4 regions of the Dyella humi genome follow, and region 4 is predicted to be linked to each of the others. Evidence: riboswitches for the same ligand, from Rfam matches in the RefSeq annotation. Region 4 holds a riboswitch; each other region holds the start of a gene.
The links. A riboswitch is a leader RNA that binds a small molecule or an ion and turns the genes downstream of it on or off. The one in region 4 is predicted to bind cobalamin.

Region 1: it holds a riboswitch for cobalamin, as region 4 does, so the genes downstream of both, cobO (cob(I)yrinic acid a,c-diamide adenosyltransferase) here and ISP18_RS18385 (TonB-dependent receptor domain-containing protein) in region 4, are expected to answer to the same signal.
Region 2: it holds a riboswitch for cobalamin, as region 4 does, so the genes downstream of both, ISP18_RS15715 (ribonucleoside-diphosphate reductase subunit alpha) here and ISP18_RS18385 (TonB-dependent receptor domain-containing protein) in region 4, are expected to answer to the same signal.
Region 3: it holds a riboswitch for cobalamin, as region 4 does, so the genes downstream of both, metE (5-methyltetrahydropteroyltriglutamate--homocysteine S-methyltransferase) here and ISP18_RS18385 (TonB-dependent receptor domain-containing protein) in region 4, are expected to answer to the same signal.

Annotation. Positions count from the first base shown of each region.
Region 1 covers NZ_JADIKI010000023.1:2,377,614-2,383,532, forward strand. Annotated here, with positions in the region: gene ISP18_RS21535 (DUF5690 family protein) at 1-74, opposite strand, end outside; gene ISP18_RS21540 (TonB-dependent receptor plug domain-containing protein) at 455-2,947, opposite strand; cobalamin riboswitch at 3,504-3,722, shown strand; gene cobO (cob(I)yrinic acid a,c-diamide adenosyltransferase) at 3,853-4,455, shown strand; gene ISP18_RS21550 (cobyrinate a,c-diamide synthase) at 4,452-5,744, shown strand.
Region 2 covers NZ_JADIKI010000023.1:992,594-998,512, forward strand. Annotated here, with positions in the region: gene zapE (cell division protein ZapE) at 1-1,038, shown strand, start outside; gene ISP18_RS15700 (peptidase C13) at 1,144-1,530, shown strand; gene ISP18_RS15705 (demethoxyubiquinone hydroxylase family protein) at 1,701-2,222, opposite strand; gene ISP18_RS15710 (hypothetical protein) at 2,430-2,726, shown strand; cobalamin riboswitch at 2,828-3,033, shown strand; gene ISP18_RS15715 (ribonucleoside-diphosphate reductase subunit alpha) at 3,335-5,737, shown strand; gene ISP18_RS15720 (GIY-YIG nuclease family protein) at 5,832-5,919, opposite strand, start outside.
Region 3 covers NZ_JADIKI010000023.1:2,235,294-2,241,212, forward strand. Annotated here, with positions in the region: gene metE (5-methyltetrahydropteroyltriglutamate--homocysteine S-methyltransferase) at 1-1,618, opposite strand, end outside; cobalamin riboswitch at 1,817-2,028, opposite strand; gene ISP18_RS20975 (class I SAM-dependent methyltransferase) at 2,083-2,913, opposite strand; gene ISP18_RS20980 (alpha/beta hydrolase) at 2,998-3,888, opposite strand; gene dusB (tRNA dihydrouridine synthase DusB) at 3,960-4,946, opposite strand; gene ISP18_RS20990 (nucleoside permease) at 5,030-5,919, opposite strand, start outside.
Region 4 covers NZ_JADIKI010000023.1:1,604,794-1,610,712, reverse strand. Annotated here, with positions in the region: gene zwf (glucose-6-phosphate dehydrogenase) at 1-834, opposite strand, end outside; gene ISP18_RS18395 (GntR family transcriptional regulator) at 1,120-1,872, shown strand; gene ISP18_RS18390 (hypothetical protein) at 1,955-3,385, shown strand; cobalamin riboswitch at 3,492-3,719, shown strand; gene ISP18_RS18385 (TonB-dependent receptor domain-containing protein) at 3,851-5,752, shown strand.

The sequences.
Region 1 (5,919 bases), 770 kb from region 4:
GCCAGAAACGCGGCTGAGCCGGCTAGCAAGTTGATCAGCGCGGGATGACGGTAAAGACGCGACGAGAGGGGCACGAAAGCATCCGGCAAATGGCCGATTTGGCGATACCGGCAGGGTGGACGTGTCGCGTTACAGCGGCATGGCGATCGCTAGGCTCGGGATGGGTAAGGTCTAGGGCAGCAATCAGCCCCCCTCTCTCCGGAAGGAAGAGGGAGCGTTCCACACAGTCATGTAGATACCAGCATCGGGAGAGGAGCGATCCCGGCAAAGGATGTTGTCAGTGCGGCGGTTCGGTCGTGCTCAGCAGTCCGTTTTCCATATGTCCGCGCAAGCGCATCGACCAGTTGTTTCACTTCACGTGACATGCACGCGCGCCATCACGCGGACAAAAAAATCCCGGCTCATGGCCGGGATTTTTGTGCATGTGTCGCACGAGTTTGGCAGTGGGCTCAAATCACCAGTGATAGATCACTTTGGTGTAATAGTAACGCCCATTGAAGCCCGCGGGTGAAAAATTTGAATACGGGATGGTGCCGTTGACGTTGTTCGCGGCGATTGTCTTGTTCGGATAGCTGTTGGTGGCGTTGTCTACGCCCAGCGTAAACGTCCAGTTGTCCAGGTTGTAGCTGCCGGCCAGGTCCAGCACCCATTGCGGGTTGTAAGTCTGGTTCAACAAGTAGGAGCTGTTGCTGTACGCGGTAAAGCTTCCGTAGCGGGTGAGGTTGCCGTTGAACACCCAATGGCTCAGCGTGTAGTTCTCGTTGAGGATCAGCTTGCTACGCGGCGTAGAGTTGGCCAGCAGACCCTTGATGTCGCGGTAGGTCACACGCTGCAGCTGCAGGCCCAGCGCATCCAGTTGCGTCGGGTTGGGCGCCACATGTGTAACTTGCGTGCGGTTGTAGTTGTAGCTCAGGGTGCTATCCAGCACGCCGGCATTGCCGAAGTCGGAGCGATAGCTCGTCACCAGGTCGCCGCCCTGGGTACGCGTATCCACCGCATTGGTGAAGTACTGTGCCGAGCTGAAGGCCACGTTGGTGACGCCGTTCGCGGCCAGATAAGCCACCACCGCCGGTCGGTTCAGGCCGCTCAACGTGTTGGAAAGCACGACGCGGTTGTAGATGTTGATCTGGTACAGGTCGAAGGTGATCGTGAGCGGATCAATCGGGTTGAACACCGCGCCTATGGTGTAGTTGTGCGAGCGCTCCGGTCGCAAGGCTTGCGCACCCAGCAATTGCGCCACCTGATTGCTCACCGGCAGCAAGCCGGTCTGGTAGATGCCTGGTGCGACGCCCGGTCCCGCGCTGCTTGGTGTGAGGTACAGCGAGCCGATCTGCGAGTAGTCCTCCTGCGCCAGCGAGGGCGCGCGGAAGCCACTCGATACGCTGCCGCGCAGCGCGAAGCGCGACGTGAAGTCGTAGCGGGCGGCCAGTGCGCCGGAAACGGTGTTGCCGAAGTCGTTGTAATCCTCATGCCGCACGGCGAGCGACGTACCGAGTTTGTCGGTGAGGTTGGTTTCCACGCTCACGTACTGCGCCCAGTCGCTGCGGCTCCAGGATCCCACGTTCACTGGGCTGTAGCCGCTGAAACCCTGCGCACCGCCGCTCACACCGGACGTGCCCACGTAATAAGAGCTCGGATCGCCTGCGCTGATCTGGTACGTGTCGCGTTTGTATTCCGCACCGAAGGCGAGCGTCACCGCATTGGGTAGCCAGCTCAGGTTGAAATCCTTCGCCACGTCGACGTCCGCCAACTGCTGCGCGGACGAAACGATGCCATCGAAGAATTGGGTGGGCGTGTAGCCGAAGTCGTGCAGGAAGGCGTAGTTGGCGGTGTGTATGGTATCTAGCGATACACGGTTGCCGCCGTAGTTGGCACTCACGTCCCAGCGCCAGCCGTCGCTGGTGGTGCCGCGCACGCCAGCGACCAGCGACTGGTCGGTGCTGCGCGCCTGCAGCAGTGGCTGATAGCCATCGGGATATAGCGCAGTGAGTGCCGACTTCACCGACGATGGATAACCGAACGGATTGCGATACAACTCATCGGAAATCGCATTGCGCTCGTGATAGCTGCCGAACGCGTAGAACTGCACATCTTTCGTAATGTCGTACTGCGCATTCAAGAACAGGTTGTGCTGGCTCACCGTCGGGTCGCCGAACACCTGCTTGGATCCCAGCTGCGGATAGCGGATGTCGGTGCCGCCGTGGTTGGTCGGATCCTGGTGGCCATCGTCCAGGCTGATGCGCAGCCAGCCCTTGTCGCCGTTTAGCGGAATGCCGAAGTTGGCCGAGCCCTGCCATTGCTTGCCGCCACCGCGCTGGAAGCGTCCGCCGTCCAGCTCGACCGAGCCGCCTTGCGCGCCATGCTTCAGGATGATGTTGATCACACCCGCGAGCGCGTCGGAGCCGTATTGCGCGGAAGCACCGTCGCGCAGCACTTCGATGTGATCGATGGCGGAAAGCGGAATGGTGTTGAGATCCACCGGCGCCGAGCCGCGGCCGATGGTGCCATCCACGTTCACCATCGCGCTGGTGTGCCAGCGCTTGCCGTCGACCAGCACCAGCACTTCATCCGGTGCCAGGCCGCGCAACTGCACGGGACGTTGCGAGTCGGTGGTGTCGGTGGCGGCAGGACGCGGAAAATTCAGCGATGGAATCAGGCGCGCCAGCGCGGTGGAGAGTTCATTGGTGCCGGTGCTTTGCAGCGCCGAAGCGGGGACCACGTCGATCGGGGACAGCGACGTGCTATCGGTGCGGTTCTGCGCGCGTGTGCCGGTCACGATCACGGCCTGCAGATTCTTCGCGTTGTTGGGTTGCGACGGCGTTTGCGAGGTGTCTTGCGCGGCAACGGTAGAAGCGAGTGCGAGCAGGATGGAAGCGGTGAGAAAGCGAGCCCGGCCGGAACGAGTAGCGAGCTTGCCCTGGTAGGGCGAGTTGTTGTCTTGCTTCATGTTGGAGTGTGCCCCTAGCGTGTTGTTATCGCTGTTGCTGTGCAGCAATTGCAGATTAGTGACAACGGCGGTTGGTCGCAACGAATGCTTGGACGCCTAAAAGTCCAAATGGAAATATCCATGCCGAACATGCGGTTAATCGACTTTCCCTGCCGCTAGTGACGATGCAAGTTCATGCGATCCAACCATTGCGCTTCGGTCGAGTACCGTCAAGGGCCATGCAGGCCATATGTAGACACTTATGTAGACACTAGGGATGCTCTGATCTATTCCACGCACCCGTCACCGCATTGCATGCACGCAGCGGTTTGTCGCAGCGGCGAAGGCAGACCGGCTATCTGTCGAGACGCTGAGGCGAAGCGCTGCGCGCATGCAATGCGGCCCCAACATTTTGAAATTAAAGGACGGGGTGACGTCCAGAAGGCCCGCAGGCTGCGCCGCGCGGGGCCAGTCTGCCCTGCGCCGCGCAACACACCCTGCGAGCCTTCTGGACGTCATGCCGGGTACGTGGAATAGATCAGAGCATCCCTAGGCTAGGCGCACTGCAAGCCACCCTCTAAGATGCCCGGGCTTGAGGTGACTGCCGGCATTGGCCGGTGGTTGAAACGGGAATCCGGTGCGTCGCGATGCGGCCATGCCGGAGCTGCCCCCGCAACGGTAGGCGAGCAACGCGATCCACACACCGCCACTGTGCTGCGCGCATGGGAAGGCGTGGACCGGAAGGCACAGGCCTTCGCTCGCGAGCCCGGAGACCGGCCCAGGCTTGAAACCGGACAGGCGGAGGGCCGCGTCACGGGCCGCTGCGTGAGTACCGGTGCCGTTTCATTCCCTCTGCCGCTTGTAACGCCTGGCGAGTACGCCGGGCATGCGGAGGATGTATGAGCGACCACCCATCACGCGACGCCATGACGCCGGAAGAGCGTCACCGTGAACGTATGCAGCGTAAGAAAGAATTGGTCGACCGCAAGATCGCCCGGGCCACCATCGATCGTGGCGTGCTGGTGGTGAACACCGGCAACGGCAAGGGCAAGAGTTCCTCCGGCTTCGGCATGCTGGCGCGTTCGCTCGGTCACGGCTTCCATTGCGGCGTGGTGCAGTTCATCAAGGGCACGTTCTCTACCGGCGAAGAAGCCTTCTTTCGCCGCTTCGCCGACGATCAACTCGATTACCACGTGATGGGCGAGGGCTTTACCTGGGAAACCCAAGACAAGGCGCGCGACATCGAAGCAGCGCAGGCGGCGTGGAAGATTGCCGCGGGCATGCTGGCCGATCCCGCTTACGATTTCGTGCTGCTGGATGAGCTCAATATCGCGCTGGTCAAACAGTACGTGCAGCTCGAGCAGGTGCTCGACGCCGTGGCCGCGCGCCCGCCGCGCCAACACGTGGTGATCACCGGCCGTGGCGCGCCGGATGGACTCGTCGCCGTCGCCGATACGGTGACCGAAATGCGCGTGGTGAAGCATGCGTTCGACGCGGGTATCAAGGCGCAGAAGGGTATCGAGTTGTGAGCATTCGCCATTGCCCCGCCTTGCTAGTTTCCGCGCCCGCATCCGGGCAGGGCAAGACGTCGGTCACTGCTGCGCTCGCGCGTTGGCATGCACGGCAGGGGCGACGCGTGTGCGTGTTCAAGACGGGGCCGGATTTTCTCGATCCTATGGTGCTCGCGCGCGCCGCGGGCACACCGGTCTATCAGCTTGACCTATGGATGTGCGGCGAGACAGATGTGCGCCGACGCCTGTTCGATGCAGCGGGTGACGCCGACCTGATCCTGGTGGAAGGTGTGATGGGTCTGTTCGACGGCGCACCTTCCAGCGCCGATCTTGCACAGCAATTGGGCCTGCCGGTGCTGGCTGTGATCGACGGCTCGGCGATGGCGCAAACCTTTGGCGCACTGGCTTGCGGTTTGGCGAGCTATCGCGAAGGGCTGTCGATGTACGGCGTAGCAGCTAATCGCATTGGCAGCGCCTATCACGCGCAGTTGCTGCAGGAGAGTTTGCCTGCCTCGCTGCACTGGCTGGGCGCGTTGCCTCGCGATGATCGTCTGGCTTTGCCGGAACGGCATCTGGGCCTGATCGCCGCAGATGAATTGTCCGATCTCGATGCGCGCCTCGATGCGTTAGCGGATGCATGGTCACAGCACGCCGCGACCGAGTTGCCGCCGCCCGTCGTATTCCAGTCGCCGCTCGCTGAGTCCATTCCACCGCTGTTGCAAGGCAAACACATTGCCGTAGCGCGCGATGACGCGTTCTGTTTTCTCTATCCCGCCAATCTGGATCTGCTGCGCCAGGCCGGTGCGGAATTGTGTTTCTTCTCGCCCGTGGCAGGCGATGCGCTGCCCGAATGCGATGCGGTGTGGCTGCCGGGCGGATATCCGGAACTGCATCTGGATGCTTTGTCGAAACGACATGATTTGCATGCGGCGCTGCGTACGCATCGCGACGCCGGCAAGCCCATGCTCGCGGAATGCGGTGGGCTGCTGTTTGCGCTGGAGTCGCTTGCGGATCAGCAAGGGCACACGGCGCCGATGGCCGGCCTGTTACGTGGCCATGCCGCAATGCAGCCGCGACTTGCCGCGTTAGGGCTGCAAGGCGCGAGCTTGCCCGAGGGCGAATTGCGCGGACACACTTTCCATTACGCGCAAGCATCGATCGACGCTGAGCCGCTCGCGCATGCGTTCAATCCCAACCACGGGCCATGCAAGGAAGCGGTCTATCGCGAACGGAGGCTGACGGCCAGCTTCGTGCATTTCTATTTTCCGTCGAATGCGACGGCCGCTTTGCGGTTGTTTCTGCCATGAGCGCGGGAACAAGACTTGCGAAGAACTACAGACTCCCTCCCCTGCTTGTAGGGGAGGGTTGGGGTGGGGTGAACACTTGCCTCAGACCTCCAACTTCCTCGCAAGTGTGGGGGCCCCCCCCCACCACCCCCCCCCCCACCCCGGGGGGCGCCCGGGGGGGGGGGACCACGCCAAC
Region 2 (5,919 bases), 610 kb from region 4:
CAACTTACCGTGCTGCCGGAATTCGACCGCATGCAGGCGGCATTATGTGCTGCGCGCGAAAACGGCAACGGCCTGTTCGACCGCCTGAAATCCCTGCTCGGCGGCGAAGAGCGCCAGGCCGTGCCAGGGCTGTACCTGTGGGGCAGCGTCGGGCGTGGCAAGACCTTCCTGATGGATCTGTTTGCCTCCAGCCTGCCGCACGGTGTGGCGCTGCGACGTCACTTCCATCGCTTCATGGGCGAGGTGCACGAAAACCTGCGCGAGCTGGGCGAACGACAGGACCCGCTGGTCGAAGTGGCCGCGGGCATCGCCGCGCGTTGCCGCGTGCTGTGCCTGGACGAATTCCTGGTCAATGACATCGGCGATGCGATGATCCTGGCCAATCTGCTGGAAGCCTTATTCGCGCGCGGTGTCACGCTGGTCACCACGTCGAACACCGCGCCCGACAACCTCTACAAAGATGGCTTGCAGCGCGCACGCTTCTTGCCTGCTATCGCCTCGATTAAGCAGCAATGTCATGTGGTGGAGATGATCTCAGCCCACGACTGGCGCCTGCGCGCGCTCACCCATGCACCGGTTTACCACACACCACCCGGCGCCGAGGCCGAACGCGAATTGCAGCGCATCTTCGCCAGCCAGGCGCAGAGCGAGATCATCGAAGGTGGCGAGATCGTCATCAACGATCGACCGATTCCGGTGCGCAGGCGTGCTGGCAATATCCTGTGGTTCGACTTCGCCGCGCTGTGCGACGGGCCGCGCGCGGTCGCCGATTACATCGAGTTGGCCAAGAGCGCGCCGGCGATCATCCTTTCCAACGTGCCGCAGTTCAGCATCTACAGCGAGGACCCGGCCAAGCGCTTCGTGCAACTGGTCGACGAGTTCTACGATCGCCACGTGAAGCTGATTCTTTCCGCGGCCGCGCCGATCACCGAACTGTATGACGGTGAGCGCTTGCGTGCGGAGTTTGGTCGTACCGAGTCGCGGTTGATCGAGATGCAGAGCCAGGAGTATCTGGCGCTGGAGCATCGGCCGGAGTAAAGCACCGCATTTCGCACGAACAGTCATTGCGGCAAGACGGATGCTTCACCTCGCAGGGCCTGAACTGGTACGTTGCGGCTTTCCGCCCTGCCATGGAATCGCGCCATGCTGACCTTCATCGCACTTGCATTGCTCGCCGGCGCGCAGCCCACCACTTCGGCAGATGCATTCACCGCACGCGTACAGCGCGCCAAGATGGTCGAAGCCGGCCCCACCGGCCCGGCCTACCAGAAACAATTCTGGGCCAAGACCGGCAATCCGATGACCGACGCATTGAAAGCTTGCCTGGCGAGCAACGCGCCCGCGGACAAATCACCCTTCACGCTGGTTGCGGATATTTCGCCCGATGGACATCCCCTGCACGTGGACGTGCGTGCGCCGACGCCGGTCGCAAAGTGCCTCGATGGCCAGTTCTCAGCGTGGACATTTCCCGCGCCGCCAAAACTGTCCGATGCCGTCGATTATCCGATTGAAATCGATGTGAGCATGTAAGCGCGCTCGAATTCGGGTATCGCCCTAGGAGCACCCGCACCGGACTTGCAACTATCGTTCGTGGCGCGGATGGATGACACCCCTGATCGCGTTTCGCGATCTGCACAGCCGGACGTTGCGCCGGCAATAGCCTTCATCCATTCCAGTCGAAAGCGGATGCTTCGTATCGGTCAGAATCTCATCCCCAACCAGATTACCGATTCGGTTGCCGCAGAGACCACAGGTTTCAGAATTCGATACCAAAGGCTATTTTCGAGAACGTGTGAAGCCGCCTGATCATGGTGCATTCGCTCCTCCGTGACGATGGCTGAGATCGCGAAGACGGCAGCCCCATCTATGTCACGGAGGTCAACCAGCTGTCTCTCTAGGTGCCGGAGCACCACGCTCTCGACTGCCACCGTAGTCGCTGAAATAGCTGAGCGCCCCAACAAGCCAGTCAAGATGCCGAGCGACAAACCACCAATGCCGCACAACCAATAGCTCCTGCACCGGCGCCGCCCTCTACGTTTCAGCTCATTACCGAAGATTTCCCTATGACCTCGTTCATGCGCGCGAAATTCGGCAAGCTCTGGAACCAAATCTCTCGCGAAGAGCCTGGCTATCATGATCTGGCCCGTATAGATGGATATGGCACCAAACTCGCCAGCGTGGTTGACCTTAAGGATTCGACTGCCGAGATCCGTCCCTGTCATTGCTCCCCCTGCGAATCGCCCAGCCCCTATCGTAATGTCTGCTCTGGGTTGCGAAAGCGGACATAGGCGCAAGATCAATGTTGGTTTTGAAAGTCCAGGAATAGGAATAGAGGTTGAGTAGGGCGAGGTTTGGCGCTCGCTTACTCCGACAAGCTTGCCTCACACCTTGCGCTACGATCCGCCCGTCACTCACATGGAGTCGGCTGCATGCGCGCACCCACCGGTTCGGTCGTTGGGCTCTGTTCCGCCTCCGCCACGATGTCGGCGATGGGGATGGCTTTCCTTGGTTACTGGGGTGTGCACGAACCCACGCCCTGGAACACGCGCGACATCGTGGTGGTGTGCCTGGCTTTTCTCAGCTTCATGGCGCTGGGGGCGACGATCTGGATCGCCACCACGCCCGTACCGGAGGGTGCCATCGAACGCATCGCGCCGGCGCGCCGCAGTTTTGCGGTGGGCCTGGTGCTGATGTGGGTGGGGATCATCGTAGCCATCGTTCGCTAGAAAAAATCGCATCTTCCGCAAGCCCGCGTCCCGCTTGGGTTAACACCGCTTATCCACCGGCTTATCCACAAATTCTTGGGTTGACCGGGCCAGGTAACCCCGATATGTTGTGCTCCGTCGGTCGCCACCCCTGATCATGTCGGGGGCGGCAAGGGAATCCGGTGGAAATCCGGAACTGCCCCGCAGCGGTAAGTGGAGACGAAAGCCCGAGTACGCACTGGCCTTCGAGCCGGGAAGCGGGGCGAGTAGGCGCATCGCAAGGTGCACATCCGCAAGTCCGAAGACCTGCCGACACGGCATGACCGGAGCGTCATGCCGCCGGTGACGGCCTCCGCGGGAGGGGCGTACGCACGACGTGGAAGTCACACGTATCGCGCGAACGACCACGGCAAGCCGCCATTTCAGCCCTGCGCGCGGGAGCAGGCGGTTGAGTCCAAAGGAGTCTGTCCGCTCAAACCGGAATTTTCCGGACCGGACCGATTCCGCAGCCCGGAGCGTCCGACATGCAGCCTATCGATACCGAATCGCGCGAGCGCACAGCCGACCGCGCGGATACCGCCGTCTTTTCCGCCGACGCTGCCACGTCGGCCATTGCCACCACTGTCACAATGTCCGCTACCGCCGAAGCACCTTTCACCCTGACCCCTCCGCACAACCCCGGCCAGATGCGCGTCACCAAGCGCAATGGTCGCCAGGAGGTGGTCGACGTCAGCAAGATCGTCCGCGCCGTGACGCGCAGCGCCGAAGGCCTGCACAGCGTCGATCCGCTGCGCGTGGCGCTGAAGACCATCGGCGGCTTGTATGACGGCGCCACCACGCAAGAGCTGGACCAGCTCTCCATCCGCACCGCCGCCGCACTGACCGCGGAAGAGCCCGAATACGGCCAGCTAGCCGCGCGCCTGCTCGGCGCCTTCATCGACAAGGAAGTGAGCGGGCAGGAAATCCAGAGTTTCTCGCAATCCATCGCGCGTGGCGCGGAGCTGGGCATCGCCAACGCGCGCCTGCGCGATTTCGTGGCCGCAAATGCGCGCAAACTCAACGATGCGATCGATCCGCTCGCCACGCGCCGCTTCGAATACTTCGGCCTGCGCACGGTGTACGACCGCTACCTGCTGCGCCATCCGCAGCTGCGCAAAGTGATCGAGACGCCGCAGTATTTCTTCATGCGCATCGCCTGCGCGCTGGGCGGCAACGAGATCGGCGAAACGCTGGAGCTGTATCGCCTGCTTTCCTCACTGGAATACATCGCCAGCTCGCCCACGCTGTTCAACGCCGGCACCGCGCATGAGCAGCTGAGCTCCTGCTTCCTGCTGGATTCGCCGCTGGATTCGCTGGAATCGATCTACGAGAAATACGGTGACGTAGCCAAGCTCAGCAAGTTTGCCGGCGGCATCGGCCTGGCCTATTCGCGTGTGCGTTCGCGCGGCTCGCTGATCAAGGGCACCAACGGCCATTCCAACGGCCTGGTGCCGTGGCTGAAGACGCTGGATGCCTCGGTCGCCGCGGTCAATCAGGGCGGCAAGCGCAAGGGCGCGGCCTGCGTGTACCTGGAGCCGTGGCACGCGGACATCGAGGAATTTCTCGAACTGCGCGACAACACCGGCGACGAAGCGCGCCGCACGCACAACCTCAACCTGGCCAACTGGGTTCCCGACGAATTCATGCGGCGCGTGGAGCACGACGGCAATTGGTCGCTGTTCGATCCCAAGATCGTCCCGCACTTCGTCGATACCTGGGGTGAAGCTTTCGAGCGCGCCTATCATCAGGCCGAAGCCGATGGCCTTGCCGTAAAGACGGTGAAGGCGCGCGAGCTGTACGCACGCATGCTGCGCACGCTGGCGCAAACCGGCAACGGCTGGATCACCTTCAAAGACCGCAGCAACGCCACCAGCAATCAGACGGCCAAACCCGAAAACGTCATCCATCTTTCGAACCTGTGTACGGAGATCCTGGAAGTCACCAACGCCGGCGAAACGGCGGTGTGCAATCTGGGTTCGGTCAACCTCGCCCGCCACGTGGTGGATGGCGCATTCGATTTCACCAAGCTCGCCGCCACGGTGCGCACCGCAGTGCGCCAGCTCGATCGCGTGATCGATCTCAACTTCTACCCGATCGATACCGCCGCCACTGCCAATCGCAAATGGCGACCGGTGGGCCTGGGTGTGATGGGCTTGCAAGATGTGCTCTTCAAGCTGCGCCTGCCGTTCGATTCGGCCGAAGCGCTGGAGCTTTCCACGCGCATCGCCGAGGAGATTTATTTCAACGCGCTGTCGCAATCGAATGCGCTGGCCGAGCAGCACGGCGCACATCCCGGTTTTGAGGAAAGCCGTGCAGCCAACGGCGAATTGCAGTTCGACTATTGGTCGAATGCGAAACCGCACGATGTCGCGCGCTGGGATGCGCTGCGCGAATCGATCAAGGCCAAGGGCCTGCGCAACTCGCTGCTGATCGCCATTGCACCTACCGCCACCATCGCGTCCATCGCCGGTTGCTATGAGTGCATCGAGCCGCAGGTCAGCAACCTGTTCAAGCGCGAAACGCTGTCCGGCGATTTCCTGGTGGTGAACCGTTACCTGGTGGACGAGCTGAAGGCGCTGGGTCTATGGACGTTGGAAATCCGCGATGCCATTAAGCTGGCGGAAGGTTCGATCCAGGGTATCGGCGCCATCCCGGAACGCCTGCGCCAGATCTATCGCACCGTGTGGGAACTGCCGCAGAAAGCGCTGATCGACCTGGCCTCCGCGCGCGGTGCCTATATCGATCAGAGCCAGTCGCTGAACCTGTTCATGGAAAACCCGAACATCGGTCAGCTGAGCTCCATGTACATGTACGCGTGGAAGGCGGGAGTGAAGACCACGTATTACTTGCGGTCGAGGCCGGCGACGAAGATTGCAAAGACCACGGTGGCGGCGGCATCCGTCGCGGCCCCAGCGCCAGACGCTCAGGAAGCGGCGACGGCTGCGGTGTTCTGCTCACTGGAAAATCCGGAGTACTGCGAGGCCTGCCAATAACCTCAGACTCGTCGCCCCGGCGAAAGCCCGGGTCCAGCGACTTTGGGATATGGCGGAAAGACACTGGGCCCCGGCTTTCGCCGGGGTGACGGGTTTAAAGCAAGGTTGAATAGAGATCGTTCCAGTATGGATTGGTATTCTCGATGAGCGCCAGCTTCCACCTGCGATGCCATTTCTTCAGC
Region 3 (5,919 bases), 630 kb from region 4:
GCGCATAGCGTGACCAGCGCACCGTCATCGGTTGTGGTCGCGATATGTCACCCCAGATGATCGGCGGCTTCACGCAGCGCGAGCCGTAGCTTTGCACCCAGCCGCCTCGGGTGAAGGCAAAGCCGTCGAGCTGTTCGCCGAAATATTCCACCATGTCGTTGCGCTCAGGTTCGCCATGCACCAGCACATCGAGGCCGATGCGTTCCTGAAAGCGGATGACGCGTTCGATCTCCTCGCGCAGCACGGTTTCGTAAGCGGCGTTGTCGATGCGTCCGGCGCGGTGATCGGCACGCGCCTGGCGAAGTGCATCGGTCTGCGGGAACGAGCCGATAGTCGTAGTGGGCAAGGGCGGCAGTTGCAGCGTATCGGCCTGTACGCGGCGGCGATGGAGAAGATTCGAGCGCCGATGAGTGGCTTGCGGGCTCAATGCATGCACCCGTGCCTGCACTTCGCTTCGATGCACGCCTGGCGCGTGCTTGCGCGCGGCCAATACGAAGCCTTGTTCAACCAGGGCCTCCTTGGCGCGGTCATCGTCGTCCAGCGCGCCGGCATACAGGCGAAGCTCTTCCAGCTTCTGCTGAGCAAAGGCCAACCAGCTTCGTAGTGGGGCGGGCAAGGAGGTTTCCTGCGCGGCATCGAAAGGTACGTGCAGCAGCGAACAGGATGGTGCTAGCCACAAGCGCTCGGTTCCACGCGATGCGGCTATTTTTTCCAGCAGCGGCAATACGCGTCGCGGATCGCTGCGCCAGATGTTGCGCCCGTCGACGATGCCGGCGCTCAGAACGCAATGTTCGGGCAGCGCGAACAGGACGTCGTCGAGTTGTTCCGGCGCACGCACCAGATCGACATGCAGTCCATCGACGGGCAGCTTGGCGGCAAGCTCCAGATTGTCACCAAGTCCACCGAAATAAGTCGCCAGCAACCGCTTGGGCGACGGGCCGATCGCCAGGGTGTTGTAAGCAGCGACGTAGGCGTGTCGGGTGGCCGCATCCAGATCTTGCACAAGGCAAGGTTCGTCCAATTGGATCCAAGGAACGCCGGCTTGCGCCAACTGCTTCAGCAGTTCGGCGTAAACGGGAAGCAACGCGTCGAGCAGGTTCAGTGCATCGCTGCCATCCACGGTTTTGGATAAGCGCAGAAACGAAACCGGACCCAGCAGCACCGGGCGCGCATCCAGCCCCAGCGCACGCGCTTCGAGCCACTCATTCAACGGCTTGTTGACGGTAAGGCGAAAGCGTTGACCGGCGTGCAGTTCCGGCACGAGATAGTGGTAGTTGGTATCGAACCATTTGGTCATCTCCAACGCGTGCAGTTCGCGATTGCCGCGTGCCATAGCAAAGTAGCCGGCCAGCGGATCGTCGCGCAGCAACGGACGGTAGCGATCGGGTACGGCGTCGAACAGCACCGCGGTATCGAGCACGTGGTCATACAGCGAGAAGTCGTTGACGGCGACGGTCTGCGCCCACGCGCTGGCGAGTTGCCAATGTCGCTGCCGCAGCTCCCGCGCGGTATCGAGGAGTGCTGTGGCGTTGCCGTCGCGCCAGTAATTTTCCAGTGCACGTTTCAGTTCGCGGCGACGGCCGATACGTGGAAAGCCGAGATAAGTTGTGTGTGTCATGTGTATTCCTCATTGCGATGCATGGCAAAGAGGAACGAAGGCAGGCGCGACCGCGAGCGTGGCCCGAGATGCGCACCGTCGACCTTCGCCCCCGCGGGCGAACTGGGTGCAGCGCGGGCAGGTCGACGCCGCGTCGGCGAGCGACGCGTGCCAGGTCTCCCCGCGGAGTCCAGGTCGTACGAAGCGCACCGTTGCGAACGGCCAGCTTCGGTCGGGGCAGGTCTTCGGGCTCGTGGACGAGGCATGACGCCACCTACTGTTCGCCGCTTCCCGGGCATCTGCCCAGTGCTGATGGCGAAGGTCGTTTCCACATACCGCTGCGGGGCAGCGCCGGATTCAAACCGGCTTCCCTTTTAATTTCATCTCTCTATCTTTATAGAGAGATGAAAGCCTCGACGCGGCGAACGATAGCCGTATGGATAGCCTAGGTCAAATCGTGGGATGGGGCTCGTCTAAGGGTGAGCTCAATACACCATCGCCCGTGCCTGCACGAACGCAAAGAAGAACACGGCGTTCGGATCGTTGCGCACCGCCTGCAACTCGTTGCGCATGCCTTCCACCGTGCCTGCATCCGTCTTGCCGGTGGTGATGAGCTGTTCGGCGGCGGAGAGCAGCAGTTCTTCCCAGAACTCGATCATCTGCTTGCGCCGCCCAGGCTGGCGGTTGTCCAGGTGCACGTTCTTTACTTCCGTCTGCACGTCGCGGTATCCCCCAGCCAGCAGCAAGTTGCCAAGTTTGGCGCCGATGAAGGGATCGCCGCCGCTGTCATACTGATGGTCGTTGAAGGCCATCCAATAGCGCAGCAGATTGGGCGAATACGGATCGAGGAAGAACGAGGAGTTCAGTACCTCCGTGATGTACACCACCGCACCAGGCGCCAGCACGCGGCGCACTTCGCTGAGCACGCGCGCCGGACTTGGCACGTGTTCCAGCACCCAGCACAGATAAGCCGCGTCGAAACTGCGGTCGGCGAATGGCAGATCGGCGGCATCGGCTTGCCGGAGCGCAAAGCGCGATTCGCACCAGGCTTTAGCTGAGAGATGGCGTTCGGCCGCGGCCAACTGGGCCGGGGAACGGTCGACGCCGGTAACGTGCAGATCGGGAAAGCGCCGCAGCAGGATCTCTGTTTGCGCGCCCACGCCACAACCCACTTCCAGCAGTCGCCTCGCGCCGCTGTAATCGATGTGACTGAACAGGGTGCTTTCGAACATGCGTGCCTGACGCACCAGGCGCGTCTGTTCCTCGCCGGAAAACCCGTGGATATAGGGGAAGTCTCCGGTAGCGATGCTGTTCATGCCGAAACGTCCGCAGCGGATCAGGGGCGATGGAGCAGGTTTCTACGTTACTCCGACGCATCGTCATCGGGGAGTGCACGGCGATCAGTGCACGGCGGCTACCGGATGCGCATGAACAAAGCTCAGTACATCTTCCAGCGCAGGGTCATCGGCGTGGAAGGGTCGAGAGAATGCAAAGACCAATGCGTTGTGGCCTACGCCTGGATACATCCGCAGCGTTACATCTTCGTGATGAGCTTGCAGTGCACGAGCGAGAGACCGGGCATTGGAAAGATCGACCTCGCGATCGGCGCTGCCCTGCAACAGCAGCATGGGCGGCTCGTCACCGTGCACGAAGCGCACCGGCTGGGCGCGGGCTTGCGAAGCTTCATCGCGACCGAACATGCCCAGCATGTCCTTTTCGTTCGCGGGAATCGGTATGAAGTCATAGCAGCCAGCCATGCCGATGAAGCCAGCCAGTTCGTTCGGACGCAAATCGTAAGGCGCCAGCCAGGATGGATCGGTCGCCAGCAGCGCGCCGATCTGCCCGCCTGCCGAATGACCCATCACGAACAGATCATCCGGACTGCCACCCAGTGCTCGGGCATGTTCGTGTACCCACGCAACCGCTCGCGACGCATCCTGCATGAAGCCATCCATCTTCACCTGCGGATATTTGCGATAGTCGGGGATAACCGCCACCACGCCATGCGATGCCAGCGCAGTGCCAACGAAGCGATACCACGCACGTTCACCGTGCACCCAACTGCCGCCATAGAAGAACACCACGATCGGTGCATGCACCACACCGACGGGACGATAAACATCCAACTTCAAGCCGTGTGCTTCATCGAACACGATACCGCGCTGCGCTTCGATGCCTGCCCGCCGGTCGGTGGCGTTCAAGCCGGCAAACAAGCTCGCCTCGCAACCGCTAAGCAGCAGTACCGAGCTGAGCAAAAGAAACAGGCGAAGCGAAAGGGGTAGGCGGAGCATGGCATGCAAACCAGAGACGATTTGCCGATGATGCCCGTTCAAGTGCCGTAAGGGTTTGCGGCGATCAACGTTCAGGCGGCGATACGCCAGCTGTTCTGTAACGTCTCGAAGTATTCGCGGGTCAAGCACAATTGATCGTGTGCATGCTCGGCGCGATTGACCACGTCGCGAAAGGCTATATTTTCTGGGCGATCTTTCGCGTACCAGCCCAGATGCTTGCGAGCGATTCGCACGCCGGCCTGCTCGCCATAGAAAGCGTAGAGATGTTCGAGATGGCCGAGCAAGATGGCTGATACGTCTGAGGGCGAAGGTTCCGGTAGCCGTTCGCCGGTGGCGAGGTAATGCGCGATCTCGCGGAAAATCCATGGCCGGCCCTGCGCGCCACGGCCGATCATCACCGCATCCGCGCGAGTGACGTCGAGTATGTGCCGGGCCTGCTGCGGCGTGGTGATGTCGCCATTGGCGAGCACTGGAATGCGCACCGCCGCTTTGACCGCGGTGATGGTTTCGTATTCGGCTTCGCCTTCGTATTTATCGGCGCGCGTGCGGCCGTGCACGGCTAGCGCGGCGATGCCGTTGTCTTCGGCGATGCGCGCAATGGTGAGTGCGTTCTTGTGCTGGCGATCCCAGCCGGTGCGGATCTTCAACGTGACGGGCACATCCACCGCATCCACCACGGCTTTTACGATGCGCGCGACCAGCGGTTCGTCCTGCAGCAGTGCGGAGCCGGCCCACACGTTGCACACTTTCTTCGCCGGGCAGCCCATGTTGATGTCGACGATCTGCGCGCCGTTCGCCACGTTGAAGCGCGCGGCTTCGGCGAGCATGGCCGGGTCGTAGCCGGCGATCTGCACGCTGACCGGTTCGGGCTCGCCCTCGTGGTCCATGCGCTTGAGCGACTTGCGCGTCCGCCACAGGCGCGGATCGGCGGTAGTCATCTCGGACACGGCAAGCCCCGCGCCCAGCCGTTTGCACAGCAGGCGGAAAGGCTTGTCGGTGACCCCGGCCATGGGCGCGAGCACCACGGGCGGGTCGATGCGGTAGGGGCCGATCTGCATCCGGGTATTGTAGCCGCGATCTATCTCCCTCTCCCCTCTGGGGAGAGGGTTGGGGTGAGGGGCAATCTCGCAAGAGGCTGCGCTCAGTGCACAGGAACGCTGTGCAGAGATTCAGGCACATGCTTGTGCCTGAACAAGAACACGAACAGTACGGCCACCACCAGCGCATACGCGGCGAAGCTGAGCCAGATGCCGTGCCAGTCCAGCGTGTGGTCGGGCCGGGTGAAATACATATCGATCACCACGCCGCTGATCGAGCTGCCCAGCACGGCGCCGATGCCGTTGGTCATCAGCATGAACAGGCCCTGCGCGCTGGCGCGTATGGCCGGGTCGCTCTGGCCTTCCACGAACAGCGAGCCGGAGATATTGAAGAAGTCGAACGCCATGCCGTAAACGATGCACGACAGCACGATCATCCATAGCCCGTTGCCGGGATCGCCGAACGCGAACAGGCCAAAGCGCAGCGTCCACGCCAGCATACTGATCAGCATCACCGTCTTGATGCCGAAGCGTTTCAGGAAGAACGGAATCGCCAGGATGAACAGCGTTTCCGACACCTGCGAAATCGACATAATGATGGCGGGGTAGCGGACCGCGATCAGGTCCTTGTCCGCATCGATGCGCGCGAAGTCATGCAGGAAGGTGTCGCCATAGGCGTTGGTCAACTGCAGCGCAGCGCCAAGCAACATCGCGAAGATGAAAAACACCGCCATCTTGGTCTGTTTGAACAAGGCGAACGAGGTGAGGCCGAGCGCATCCAGCCACGAGCGATGATCCTTGCCGCGCAGACGCGGAGGACACGGCGGCAAGGTAAACGCATAAATACCCAGCAGCAGCGCTGCACCCGCGGCTACGTAGAACTGGCCGGTAGTGGTCTCCAGATGCAGCAGGCTCACCATCCACATCGCTGCGATGAAACCCACCGTTCCCCACACACGGATCGGCGGATAGACGCGCACCACGTCCACACCGT
Region 4 (5,919 bases):
GTTGGTTTCGTTGATCGGTTTGAGCGCGTGCAGCACTTTCAATTTTTCATCGCGCACCGCATCCGGCGACAGCGAGGACGGCGGCTCCATCGCCACCATGCACAAAAGCTGCAGCATATGGTTCTGCACCATGTCACGCAGCGCGCCAGCGTGGTCGTAATACGGACCACGGCGTTCCACACCCAGCGTTTCGGCCACGGTGATCTGCACGTGGTCAATGTGACCGGCGTTCCATAGCGGCTCGAACAACGCGTTGCCGAAGCGCAGCGCCAGCAGGTTCTGTACGGTTTCTTTGCCGAGGTAATGGTCGATGCGATAGGTCTGCGATTCGGCGAACACGCGGCCGACGTCGTCGTTGATGCGATTGGCGCTGGCCAGATCTTTACCGATCGGCTTTTCCAACACCACGCGCGACTTGCCCTCATTGAGGCCGTAGCCGCCCAGACGCTGGCAGATATCCACAAACAGGTCAGGCGAGGTGGAGAGATAGAACACGCGCACGTGATCGGGGCACTCGCCCATCAGCTTGGCGAAATCGTCCCAGCCGGCGTCTTTGCGGGCGTCGAGGGGACGGTAATGCACCAGTTGGAGGAAGGCATCGAGCTTGCTGCCCTCCTTGGAAGCGGCCCCATTGAGCGCAGTACGGACCTGGGCGCGATAGCCGTCGTCATCCAGGCCTTCGCGGGCCACGCCGATGATGCGGCTGCCGGGCTGGACCTGCCCGTCGACAAAGCGGTGGAAGAGGGCAGGGAGCAATTTGCGTACGGCCAGATCGCCAGTGCCGCCAAAAATCACCAGATCGAACAGATCGACCGGTAGCGCGGGTGCAGTCACAACTCACCTCTATGCAATGCGGGCAGCCGCGACAATGCGGCCGCCGGGGAAGCTCGATGGTACCAATGCCGTACCAGGCAATACCAGTCCCTTGTGCAGTGCAATCGTATGCATTGTTTTCATAAGGGCAAAAATCGTAAATCGGGAACCGTAAATCGTAAAAAGCTGCATGCATGGTCGCATTTGGGGCGCTTCCGGCCGATTGCTCCTCTCTATTCCCGATGGACGATTCCCGATTCACGAACTAGTTGTTCCAGTGGTCACGCATTGGTATGGTTCGCAACTATGCAGAATGCCCTGGCCGAGGAATACCGGCGCCTAAGCCGCGATACCACCACCCACCAGCCGCTGGCCTACCTGCGGCTGCGGCGGGCTATTCGAAACGTCATCCAGCATCGCGACATCGAGCCAGGCCAAACCCTGCCGAGCGAGCGCGATTTATCGCAGGTCTTGGGTTTGTCCCGCGTGACCGTGCGCAAGGCGATTTCAGGTCTGGTTGAGGAAGGTCTGCTCACCCAGCGCCACGGCGCCGGCACCTTCGTGGCCGAGCGCATCATCAAACCGATGTCGCGCCTGACTAGCTTCACCGAAGACCTGCGCGCGCGCGGCTTGCATCCGCGTTCCGAATTCTTCGAACGCAGCGTGGGCGAGGTGACGCCGGAGGAATCGATGGCGCTCAACCTTTCGCCCGGCGTGCTGGTAGCGCGCCTGCACCGCGTGCGTTACGCGGAAGACGAACCGTTGGCGATCGAGCGCAGCGTGGTGCCGGCCAGCGTGCTGCCGGATCCGCATGAGGTGCACGATTCGCTGTACGAGGCGCTGGAGAAATACAACTGCCGCCCGGTGCGCGCATTGCAGCGTTTGCGCGCGGTGTTGCTGGGTGCACGGCAAGCGCGGTTGCTGCACGTGAGTGCAGGCAGTGCGGGCTTGCATATCGAACGCCGCGGCTTTCTCGACGATGGGCGCGTGGTCGAATTCACCACTTCGTGGTATCGCGGGGATATCTACGACTTCGTTGCCGAATTGCAGACTGACTGAAAGCCAACAATTTACCGATGTAGACCAGAACCTTCTCGATAACCGTTTCTAGGTTACATAACTGCTGTAAGGGAGTATGCAGATGTGCTTTTTACGCGTTTTTAGGCGGGTGAGTTTCTTCGCAATTTTCTTATTCGTTTCAATTTCGGCACATAGTGATGAATATCTTCCCGGTGGAGCCATTCTATTCGGTCACTCCGGATATAACTACGCCCCATCAGTCATAGACGACGGCACAACAGAGAAGTTTTGGTGGTGCGGATATGGCACTCCTCCTGGAAGCACCAATAAAACAGACGTTATTTATTACACATCCTACGACTGGGGAAGCAAACAATGGGGAAGCATCGTTCAAGTGCTTGCTCCAAATGCAACAGGATGGGATAGCGGTTTTACCTGCGACCCTTCTGTCATTCAAGGCTCTTTTGTAAATCCAGACGATCATCTTACTTATGGTTATGCCATGTATTACACGGCAACAACCCTGTCAGGTAGCACGATCGGAACCAACAGCATAGGTGTAGCCTTTTCAAATGATGGGATCAATTGGATAAAATATTCACAAAATCCAATTATTAACCAGCAAAATCCTGCAAATACTGCTCCAGGAGTTTATGGCGCAGGTCAGGCGGCAACCTATAACTTCGACGGAAAGGCAGGCATTTATATATTTCACACCGATGATTCAACCAGCAATGGCCATAGAATGTGGCTACGCATTGCCAACGATGGCATCCACTTTGGTGCCCCTCAGCTTTTGAGCAATCAAAGTAGCGACGGATATACGCTCTGCACCAACAACGACATCGCCTATGACTACAAAACGGATTATTTCTACGGCGCTATAGAAACTTGCGGCACGGGCCGCCCCGGGGAGCATGAGACGTATCAATTCGGCCTGTACAGGATCTCGGGCGCAGCACTTCGGGCTGGCCAAGGGCCATGGGAGCCGCTTGGCTACGTCAATTCAGCAATGACAGGGTTCGATCTGAACCATAGCCCAGGTTTAAAACGAGACGGCTGGGGTAATTTGACCTCATGGCTTCCCATGGTTTCGGTCTACTTTGCCGGCGGCACAAATGATCCGAACACTTGGAATCTGACCACGGTAGGCTGGGTTCCTACGCCCAGCACATATGCACTTAATAGATACGCCAAGTATCCGGATGGACACTGGGTTAGCACGGGTTATGTGGGACCTGGATACAACCTTGAATCAACTCTTGGATACCTTTTTATGACACAGGTACCCAACACACGCCCGATTTATAACTGCGAACTTCTGGATGGCATTCATCATTTCATCTCTATAGATTCCGCTTGCGAAAACCAAAAACCCTTAGGCGTTGCAGGTTGGATTTACCTCACCTCGCAGGCTGGTGTATCTACTGCGGCGATTTATCGGTGTAGCGACGGCGGCGGCGATCATTTTGCTTCTCTTGATCCGAACTGCGAGGGAACAACCGTTGAAAATCAAGGGCAGCCGCTGGGATATGCCAAGACAAGCCCATAGGTAACTTTAGAAGTCATCCAGTCAAAGAAGCGGCGACCGGGCAAGGACAGGGTCCACTGCAAGCAGTGGACCCGCGCCAGAATTGCCGTAACCGCCCCCACCCGCTAAAGTTCCGCCCGTTCCAGGTGTCCCCATGGCCAACGCCTAAGGGATGAAACGGGAAGCCGGTGCGCTGTTCGCACAGCAAGGCCGGCGCTGCCCCCGCAACGGTAAGCGAGAAGGTTTCGAACGATCACGCGCCACTGTGCTTTCGCATGGGAAGGCATCGTTCGATGGCATGCATTGATGCGCGCCGCTCGCGAGTCCGGAGACCGGCCCGGAACAGGTTCTGGCACTCGCGGTGGGCGAGGCATGGAAATCGCGCCGCGGCATTCGCCGCCTGCCCGTCTTCCGTTCCTCTGATCCACCCGAGCGTCGGCTTGCTCATTTGCGCCGCGCGGGGACGCTCGGCAGGGGAACATCCTGATGTTGTTGAAGAAAACCACGCTCGCAGCCGCCTTGCTGCTTTCATTGGCCGCACCGGCCGTCTACGCGCAGTCCACCAACGGCCAGAGCGACACGCTGGCGCCGGTGATTGTCACCGCCACACGCACCGCCATTACCGCCAACGAGGCGCTGTCGTCGGTTACCGTGATCACGCGCGAAGACATCGAACGGTTGCAACCGGTGTCGGTGGCCGACCTGCTTACCGGCCTGCCCGGCGTATCGATCGGGCAAACCGGCGGCATCGGTGCGCAAACCTCGCTGTATCTGCGCGGCACCAATGCCACGCACGTGCTGGTGTTGATCGATGGTGTGCGCATAGGCTCGGTCAGCATCGGGCTGCCGGCGCTAGAGCAGATTCCAGTGAACGCGATTGATCGCATCGAGATCGTGCGCGGTCCGCGTGCCAGCCTTTACGGTTCCGATGCGCTTGGCGGCGTGATCCAGATATTTACCAAGCACGGGCAGCCGAACGGTGGCATCACACCCTCCGTGAGCGTGACCGGCGGCAGCCACGATTACGTGAACGGACAGGCCGGCGTTTCCGGCGGCGATGCGCACCTTTGGTACAACGCCAGCCTCGGCGGCACCTATACCGGCGGCATTCCGGGCTGCCGCATGGGCGCGGCCGAAGCGGGCGTGGCGTGTTTTGTGGACGATCCGCGCAACGACGCCTATCGCAACTGGAACGGCTTCGCCAACTTCGGCTATCGCTGGGACAACGGCACCGAGCTGGCCTTCAACTGGTTGCGCAGCAAGAGCAACGCGGAATATGCCGGCAGCCCGTACAGCGGCAACGACGGTATTGAAGAGCAATACGTGGCCGGCGCGCGCTTGAGCTTCTCGCCGCTGTCGATCTGGAAGGTCACACTCAACGCGGGACAGAGCCGCGACGACAACGCCACCTTCTACAACGGTAGTTATTACGGCCAGTACTACCCGCGCATGGCCACAGGTTATTTCAATTCGCGCCGCAACCAGGCGTCGTGGCAGAACGACATCACGCTGGCCGCCAATCAACTGCTCACCGTGGGCGTGGACTACCAGCAGGAGCGCATCGCCAGCGATACCGCTTTCGAGCAGACCACGCGTGGCGACACCGGCACCTTTGCGCAATACCAGGGCACGTTCGGCCGAAACGAAGTGCAGCTTTCGGCACGGCACGACCACAACGACCAGTTCGGCAACCACAACACCGGCGCAGCGGCGTGGGGCTATCACTTCGAGAACGGCCCGGTGCTGTCGGTGAGCTACGGCACCGCCTTCCACGCGCCGACCTTCGACGATCTGTACTTCCCCCCCTTCGGCGGCATACCCACCGCCAATCCCAACTTGCGGCCGGAAACCTCGCATAGCATCGAAGTCGGCCTCACGCAGCAGCTGGATCACTGGAACTGGGGCGTAAACGCGTACCAGACCACCATCAGCAACCTGATCGCCTTCGACAGCAACTACGTGCCGCAAAACCTCAGCCGCGCGCGCATCCGCGGCCTGGAAGGACAATTCGGCTTCAACCTCGACGATTGGCGCGTGCAGAGCTATCTCACGCTGATGCAGCCGAAGGACGACGACGGCAGCGCCAACAACGGCAACCTGCTGCCACGCCGGGCACAGCGCACGGCGCGCGTGGACATCGATCGCAAGCTGGGTCAATTCAATGTCGGCGCCACCTTCTTCGCCGCCAGCAAGCGTTACGACGACACGGCTAACACCCGCCGCATGGGCGGCTACGCCACCACCGACCTACGCGCCAGCTACGCCTTCGCCCCCGGCTGGCAGGTGGAGGCCAAGCTGGCGAACGTGTTCGACCATAACTACGAGACGGCGTACTACTACAACCAGCTGGGCCGCACCTGGTATCTGACGTTGCGTTATAGCCCGTAAACACGACACCTTGCGTTCACTTCCTCTCCCTCAAGGAAAGGGCCTACCCCCGACCGGATCGGGGGTTGAGGTGATGTTTATCGACACCTCGCCGTCATCCCAGCGAACGCTGGGATCCAGTGACTTTGCTCTTTGATGGCTGCCCAGGCGAGGTTGAAAGGCGCTGG